One region of the Enterococcus sp. BWT-B8 genome, then DNA from elsewhere that is predicted to be linked to it. Evidence: riboswitches for the same ligand, from Rfam matches in the RefSeq annotation. Region 1 holds a riboswitch; the other holds the start of a gene.
The links. Region 1 has a riboswitch for FMN ahead of LI951_RS00840 (ECF transporter S component). Riboswitches for the same ligand answer to the same signal wherever they lie in the genome.

Region 2: linked by a shared signal. The riboswitch ahead of ribD (bifunctional diaminohydroxyphosphoribosylaminopyrimidine deaminase/5-amino-6-(5-phosphoribosylamino)uracil reductase RibD) and the one ahead of LI951_RS00840 (ECF transporter S component) in region 1 are both predicted to bind FMN.

The regions. Positions count from the first base shown of each region.
Region 1 covers NZ_JAJDJV010000001.1:181,040-185,529, reverse strand. Annotated here, with positions in the region: gene LI951_RS00850 (helix-turn-helix domain-containing protein) at 1-889, opposite strand, end outside; gene LI951_RS00845 (ferredoxin) at 933-1,157, shown strand; gene LI951_RS00840 (ECF transporter S component) at 1,870-2,475, opposite strand; FMN riboswitch at 2,655-2,778, opposite strand; gene LI951_RS00835 (pseudouridine synthase) at 3,032-3,748, opposite strand; gene scpB (SMC-Scp complex subunit ScpB) at 3,750-4,367, opposite strand; gene LI951_RS00825 (segregation/condensation protein A) at 4,364-4,490, opposite strand, start outside.
Region 2 covers NZ_JAJDJV010000018.1:17,006-21,495, reverse strand. Annotated here, with positions in the region: gene cls (cardiolipin synthase) at 1-165, shown strand, start outside; gene LI951_RS13870 (L-lactate dehydrogenase) at 238-1,185, shown strand; FMN riboswitch at 1,381-1,515, shown strand; gene ribD (bifunctional diaminohydroxyphosphoribosylaminopyrimidine deaminase/5-amino-6-(5-phosphoribosylamino)uracil reductase RibD) at 1,633-2,691, shown strand; gene LI951_RS13860 (riboflavin synthase) at 2,693-3,313, shown strand; gene ribA (GTP cyclohydrolase II) at 3,314-4,490, shown strand, end outside.

The sequences.
Region 1 (4,490 bases):
ACAATTGTTCAAACGAATACATTGGATTCTGAATTGCCAGCTCCAGAAGATGATCATTTATTGTACTCTGCTTCATCTGACGTATTTCACAGATTTTTTCAGAAGAATTCCCGGAAAGCAATAACTTCTTTGTCTCCAGCATACTTTGATTATTGGCAGCTTCCACTTCATCAAGCACAACTTTTTTTAGCATGACGACCTTATCAGTTGATTCAATAACTCTAAAAAAGTGATGACAAGCATTTCTTCTTACTAATTTCGATTTAAAGGCAGGATATGAATCAACTACTTGCTGCTCAGCCTTCCCATTCCAGCGATAACCAGAAAATTGCAAAGCAAAAAATTGACTCTCTTCATTAGATAACTGATCAAATACCAGTAACAGCTCCTCTCTTACTCGGTTGCCAATTGTATTCCTGTCATTATTCTTGAGAAGCTGCTTCATTTTCCATTGATAATAGGGAGAGGATTCCAAAGGAGAATAAGTATTATTTTGATAAGAAAGATTAGAGGTTACCTGAACAAAAAATTGAATCAGCCGCCAGATTTTGTTATCGATTTTGCCATATCTGTAACTATTCAGCCATTGACTTTCTTTTTCTGCCTGCAAGCTGTATTTTTGTATACAATCTCTTCCTTTTTCAGTGATAACCGCTTCCAAATTTTCTTGTTGAAGGCTTAAAAATCCTTCTGCAACTAACTTTTGAAGAGTCGCTTGAAATTCTTCCTCTGTCAGTTCAGGAAACAGTTGAAAGAAAATTAAATTTTCATATAAAAATCCATTCATTAAAACAGAAATAGTTCGTTTCCCTTTTAAAAGATGAAAAAGGGTTGATATCTTTATCTTGTATCCCTGCTTGAATAAGGATAAAATGAATAGAGTTGTCATAGTGATCAGCCTCTCCAATAAATAAGATAGGATGTGTGATTCTTTGAAGTGTAGAATTATCCCCGATAAATGTATTGCCTGCGGACTTTGCCAAGTTTATGCTCCTTCTGTTTTTGATTATACAGAAGAAGGCATTGTTCTTTTTAAAAATGAGCCGCAGCAGCTTAAAATAAATGTTTCAAACACAGACCAGGCTACTCTGGACGCCGTGATCAAAGCTTACCGCAAATGTCCTGTTCGTGCAATAGAGATTGAAAAAAAAGACTGACATTTGTCCATATAATTTGCTTAATAGACTTACTTGTATTCATAGATTTAAGAAATTTGACAGTCTTTTTCTTCTTCATTAAATAAAGAGGACTCAATTAGAATTATTTTCAGCTAAATAATTATATTTCTATGCTTCGACCAACTGAGACCGCTGCTGAATAAGTAAATTACTGATAATTCTCTGCTGCTCATCACTATTTATTTCAAGCTCAATGGTTCGTTTTACTGACCATAGCTTCCAAATTCTGCATGATTTCCACCTTGAATTTCTTCAAAAGAATTGACTCAGGCAACTATTCTTTCGCTTCGGAAAATTTTTCCTGATTTAATACACTATCATTTATTTTATCAAAGTATTGCATACCCTCTTGCTAGCTTACCAATGAAGCACTAAACATTCATATCAAGATATTAGAATGTGTCCTCTATAGGCTTGAATCATACACTAATACGAAGATGCACATGCGGATTTAATCAAGATAAAATAACAATTAAAGAAGATAATGAATGCAAGATACGCCCTCCATCTATCATCTTTATAAAATCACTCATCAGTCCAAATTTATACGAAAAATTATCAATAACTTTCAGTATTCAGGATGAACGAATAGTATGGCTCATGACTGTTTGACAAAGTATCTAAAAAAACCTTCACTGCCCAAAAAAGCAGGAAGGTCTTTCTTTTACAATTTTTAATGGAGATGCTTCGCTTATTTTGCGGTTGTTTGATTGCCCAGCTGATTTTGCTTTCTGCTTAACCAAGGGAGTATCTTCACATAGAACAGCATAAACACACTGCTGATAATAACTCCTTTAATTAAGTTGAATGGAACAATTGCAGCAGCGATGTAGCTTTCCATTGATCTTCCCAAAAATTCCTGTGCACTTACTCCGTAAAGTCTCAAATACAATGGCGTAATCACAAAATAATTTGCTATGCTCATAAATACAGTCATCATCAGAATACCGGTTACAATTCCGGCTGCTTTGTTTACCAGCTTATGCGAGCCTTTATTGAAGAAATAATACATCGGCAACGTGAACATTGTAGAAGCCAGGAAGCTGGCAATATCTCCGACCATGTTCTGCGGTGACGGTCCTGTCATCAACAAATGCAGCATAGAACGAATAAGTGCTGTAACGATCCCAGCAAATGGACCGAATAAAAACATGCCCACCATCACCGGTATGTCACTGAAATCAATCTTTAAAAAAGGAACCGACGGCAACAATGGAAAATCAATAAATTGCAATGCTGCACCAAGAGCAGCTAACATTGCCACGCCAACCATTTTTTGTACCTTACTGTTTCTCATGAAATCCTCCTGACAAGGATCCATCTTCAAATGAACCATTCAAAAAGCGAACTTTCTTTAGATGTTCCGCATTTAAACATCCTCTTACAAATCTTTCAACTGCAGAAAAAAACTCTATTTTTCTGCAGGGAAAAATAGAGTTAGAGTCATCTTATCTGAAAGAAAGCTATTCAAATAAGCCCTATCTTCTTTATCCAGACTTTACTGTCGGTATTGGAATTACACCAATTCGGCTACTTGCAATAAGTAGGTCGTGGACTATAACCACCGGTCGGGAATTACACCCTGCCCCTGAAGACGAACCTTTATTTAATTTTTAATACATCCCAATTATACATCACTTCTGCAAAAAAGCAATAGTTTAGCATCTCACAATCACGACAAAAGCATGAAGAAATATTTTATGAAGCGATAGAAAGTACATGGGCCTTGATCATAAAATTTGCAATTGATACATAATAACCATCTATTTTTTTACTAACTATCCGCTATCAATAAAAGTGAATAGGAAACAGGCTGGCAAAATTCGAGCACAGATTAATTATTCATTGTGCTGCTATTTTGCCTCATTAAGCAGACTGCTGATTTCTTTTTTATTCAAACTGCGATATTCCCCAGGTCTAAGTCCCTGTAATGTCAGATTTCCAAATTTTTCTCTTTTTAATTTTTGCACCGGATAACCTACAGCCTGAAACATGTCTTTGACCTGATGATTTTTCCCTTCATGGATCGTCAGTTCAACAATACCGGTGTTTGTTTTCAAGTCCACTGACAGAATTTGAAAATCTGCCGGAGCCGTTCTGTAACCTTTAACGCGAACACCTTTTTTCAAAGGCTGCAAGTCATGTTTTTTAGGAAGTCCTTTTACCTTAGCCACATACACCTTATTTACTTCGTGGCTTGGATGAATCAGCTTTTGCGAAAATTCTCCGTCATTTGTTAAAAGAATGATCCCTGATGTATCATAATCTAAACGACCAACAGGATAAATTCGCTCTTTAACACTTGGGAAAAAATCCGTAACAACTTTTCTGCCCTTATCATCAGATACAGAGGAAATAACCCCTTTTGGTTTATAAAAAAGATAATAAACATTTTCTTCCTGATAAATCGGCACATCGTCTACCTCAATCAGATCATTTCTGCTGACTTTTGTTCCCAGCTCTTTAACAATTTTTCCGTTGACCTTTACTCTTCCCCGCTCAATATATTCTTCTGCTTTTCGGCGTGAAGCAATCCCGGCATGAGCAATTACTTTTTGCAGTCTTTCCATGTTATTCTTTCTCCTCACTCTCCGGCTCTTCTAGCATCTCTGTTTCAGCAAGTTCATTCTTGTATCGATCAAAAAAGAGATCCAAAGGCAGCTCTTCGTTAATTTCCTCTTCCATATCCTGAATATCTGGAAGTTCATCCAAAGTTTTCAATCCAAAATAATCCATAAAATAATCAGTCGTACCATATAATATTGCCCGACCAGGCCCATCAACCCGACCTTTTTCCACTATTAACTGTTTAGCAGCCAGCTTTTGAATAGAGCCGGCAGACTGCACTCCACGAATTTCGTCCACTTCAACTCTTGAAATAGGCTGCTTATAAGCAATGATTGACAGTGTCTCCAACGCTGCCTGGGAAAGATTATTGGCGATTGGCGATTGAGCATATTTTTTCAGCAAAGGAGCATATTTTTTCTTTGTAGAAAGAACAAACTGATTCCCCACTTCTAATATATTTAATGCCGAACACTTATCCTGTTCATATCTTTTCATCAATTCAGATACAATTTCAAATGTTTTTGCAGTAGGTAGATTTAATAGATATGCCAGCTCTTCCAAGCTGATCCCCTCATCCCCCACTACAAAAAGAACTGCTTCGACTTGACTCATCATCGTCACGTTGTTTCCTCCAAATCATTTGTTGTTTCATTGTTGCTCTGAGCATTATACAGAAAAATCGAACCATAATTTGACTCCTGTTCAACGCGGACCAGATGTTTTTTCATCAACTCGAGTAAAGCC
Region 2 (4,490 bases), on a different contig from region 1:
TCACTCTTTATTTATGGTCCTTCACCGGCGATTGAGGAGTTGACTGACCAGTTTGCTGCTGATCTGAGCAATTCCGGTCAAGTGAATGAAGCCATGCAGGCAAAGAGAACGCTGCTTGAAAAATGTAAGGAAAAAATCAGTGCGTTGTTTGTGCCGATTCTTTAAGGCAGCAAACAGATAAGCCTAGTGTATAATTGCTGAAATCAACATATTTATTAGACAGGAAGGTGAACGAGTATGAATAAAATTATTGTAATCGGTAATGGAGATGTCGGTTCAAGCTACAGCTTTGCTTTGATGGCCCAAGGGGTAGGAAGTGATGTGGGGATTATTGATCTGGATGCGAACAAAGTCGCCGGTGATGTACAGGATCTTACTCACGGACTGGCTTATGTCGGACCCAAAAATATCTATTCTGCGACTTACGCAGATTGTTCTGATGCGGATATGATCGTGATCACAGCCGGAGCTGCTCAAAAAGAAAACGAAACCAGACTGGATCTGGTGAAACGGAATGCCGCTATTATGAAGTCCATTGTTGAAGCTGTTATTCGGGAGGGGTTTAATGGAATATTTCTGATTGCCAGCAACCCGGTGGATGTGTTGACGCATTATGTAAAAGAGCTGACTGGATTTCCTCCAAAAAAAGTAATTGGTTCTGGCACGTCTTTGGACAGTGCAAGACTCAGAAGTGCGGTAGGCGAAAAATTTCAGATAGATCCAAGAGATGTGAATATTTACATTTTGGGAGAGCATGGAGACACACAATTTCCTGTCTGGTCGCATGGCAATATCGGAGGGTTGAAAATTACAGAATGGCTGGATCAGCATCCAGAGTTTTCACAGGAGGATCTTTTGAAGCTGTCAGAAAATGTCAAAAACGCTGCCTATGAAATTATCAATTATAAAGGCTCTACGCATTATGGAATAGCAATTGCTCTGGCACGAATTACTCAGGCAATTCTGCAGGATGAAAATTCGGTGCTGCCGGTTTCTGTTCATTTGGAAGGACAATACAATAGTGAAGATGTTTGTATTGGCTCCAATGCGGTTATAAACAGAGAAGGCATTCGGGAAATTATTGAGACGCCTCTTGATGAGGACGAGAAGAAGAGCATGCAGCATTCCATCCAAACCTTAAAAAACATGCAGGACAGTATACTGGAAGATCCGGCATTGAGGTAAAGCCGACTGGTATAAAAGGATGGGTACTTTCAGCAGCTAAATCGTATAAGACGTTCGGGAAAGAAATCTCATCTTGTAATCGACTTACTTTTCTAAGATTGGAAGGCACCTATTTGCTGTAAATAATTTATCAGCTGTATGGAAAGAGATTGACATTCTGTTTTTACAACTGTATTCTTAAACTGTTAATTGAATAGATTTCTTCGGGGCAGGGTGTAATTCCCGACCGACGGTGACAAGCAATGCTTGAAGTCCGTGACCCGCATATTTGCGGTTGATCCAGTGAAATTCTGGAACCGACAGTTAAAGTCTGGATGGGAGAAGAAAAACTTAGTAGAACTTGACGGGAGAAGTGTATCTTTTTTTGTCATCGTTTCTTTGAGTTTGATTTGTAACAGCCCTGTGTATTTGTGCGGGGCTGTTTTGTTTTGGAAAGGAGGAATTATTTTGCATGAAATGTTTATGAAGCTGGCAATTGAGGAAGCAAAAAAGGGGCAGGGGAAGACCTATACAAACCCTTTAGTTGGCTCAGTCATCGTTAGTGGAAATGAAGTGATTTCGCAAGGCGCACATCTCGAATTTGGACAAGCGCATGCTGAAAAAAATGCAATTGATTTATGTAAAACTCCCGAAAAATTATTCAATTCAACACTCTATGTTACCTTGGAGCCCTGTGATCATTATGGAAAGCAGCCGCCATGTACAGCGATAATCAGCAACTCAGGAATCAAATGCGTAGTCATTGGGCAGCTGGACCCTAATCCGCTGGTTTCAGGAAAAGGTGTGGAAAAGTTAAGAGAACAGGGAATCCAGGTGATTACAGGGATTCTGGAAAAAGAGGTTCGTTCATTAAACGAACACTACAATTATTTTTTTGAAAGGCAGATGCCGTTCGTTACCTTAAAGCAGGCAATGTCAGCGGATGGGAAAATTTCTTTTGCCCGAAGACGAACACAGCTAACGCAGGAAGCGGCTTCAAAAAGGGTTCATGAAGAAAGAGGAAGCTATCAGTCAATTTTAGTGGGAAGTGAAACGATTTTAACGGATAATCCCAATTTATTATCAACAAACAAGTCTCCATTTCCTCCCGTTCGCATTGTGCTGGATCGAAGAGGACGAGTTTTAGTGCATCCCCAATTTAATATTTTTAAAGATAAAACAGCACCCGTACTGATTTTTACTGAAGCAGCTGTAAACACCGAACAATTGCCAGGGCATGTAGAAGTAGTCTCGTTATCAAAAGTCACGATTCCAGCAGTACTCCATGCGCTGCTGGAAAGAACCATTCAGTCTGTTTATGTAGAAGGTGGAGCAATAATCCATGATGCTTTTTTAGCAAGCGATTGTTGGGAAGAAATAATTTGTTATATGACACCGACTCTCTTGGGTGGAAATAGTCTTCCGGCGATGTCAAGTAATCGAGAGACTAGCCATTTAGCTTCAATGAAGTTCACAGAGATAGAAAAAATCGGTGAAGATTTTCGAATTGTCGGAAGGAGAGAGTGATATGTTTACAGGGTTGATTCAGGAAAAAGGAAAAATTATTCGAATGAGCCATATGGGGCAGACTGTAAAGCTTACCTGCCAAGCTTCGGCAGAATTGCTCAGGGACTATCAAATTGGAGACAGTATGGCCATAAACGGGGTTTGTCTAACTGCAATTTCAATCACTCAACAACAATTTACCGTAGATATTATGCCGGAAACCTATCAGCGGACAAATTTTTCCCGCTTGAAAGTGAATGATGAAGTAAATCTGGAACGGGCACTCCTATATGAAGGGCGTTTGGAAGGACATTTGGTTACCGGACATGTAGACGGCATGACTCGCCTTAAAGAAAAAAGAGTACAGGAGAATGCGCTTGTTCTTACATTTGACTTTCCAGATTCATTTCATGGAGAAATTATTGCTCAGGGTTCTATCGCTGTTAACGGTGTCAGTTTAACTGTTACACAGATTACGAGTTCGAGTTTTTCCGTCAGCTTGATTCCTCATTCAAAGGATCAGACCAATTTAGGGAAATTAAATTGTGGCGATTATGTAAATATTGAAACTGATGTGTTGGGAAAATATGTGAAAGCACAGCTGGGTGTATACCAGCCGACAAACTGGAAAGGACTGGTTTAATTGAGTAGAGAGAAGATTCAGGAAGCCATAGCGTTTCTAAAAAAGGGCAAGCTGATTGTGGTGGCAGACGATGATGATCGGGAAGCAGAAGGCGATTTAGTTGGTATTGCAAATCTGGTGTCGGCTGAAAATGTCAACTTTATGGTTACCTTCGCGAGAGGCTTGATTTGTGCTCCTGTCTCTAAAAAAATTGCGAATCGTTTAAATCTTGCAGAAATGGTGGGGAATAATACGGACAGCTTTGGTACAGCCTTTACTGTCAGTGTTGATCATGTAGAAACAGCAACAGGTATTTCAGCTTATGACCGTGCCAAAACGATTGAAGCGTTGGCGAACAAGGAGAGCCTGTCGGAAATGTTTAATCGGCCGGGGCATATTTTTCCACTGATTGGTAAAGAAGGGGGTGTACTGGAAAGGCGTGGTCATACTGAAGCAGCCATTGATTTAGCCAAGCTGGTTAACCGGAGTGAAGCGGCTTATATATGTGAAATTCTAAACGAGGATGGAACCATGGCAAGACGGCCTCAGCTTGAAGTATTTGCAAAGAAGCATAACCTTCCGTTTATTACAGTTGAAGAACTGGTGACTTATCTTCATGCTGAAAAAACATCAGCTGTTAAATTGCCTACAGTTTTTGGCGAGTTTGACTTAATGCTTTTTGAAGATCAGCAGCATAAAGAACATTTAGTATTGTCCAAAGGGGACATTCGCCATACGGAGGAGCCGTTAATGGTTCGGCTTCATTCTGAGTGTTTAACGGGGGATATTTTTGGCTCTTATCGCTGTGACTGCGGGGAGCAGCTGCATGAGTCAATGCGAATGATTGAAGAGAAAGGAACGGGGGCTGTTTTATATCTGCGTCAGGAAGGTCGGGGAATTGGGCTGAAAAATAAATTACGCACCTATCAATTGCAAGAGCAGGGAATGGATACGGTTGATGCAAATCTGGCTCTGGGTTTTCAGCCGGATGAGAGAAATTATCAATTTGCGGCAGATATACTGGCTGCTTTAGGCGTTGAAGAGATTGATTTGATTACCAATAATCCTGAAAAAATCGAACAACTGGAAGCATATGGCATTAAGGTGAAGCATCGTATTCCAATTGAAATCCCAGCGGTAGAAGAAAATAAAAAGTATTTGCAAACGAAAAAAGAAAAATTTCATCATTTATTATCTA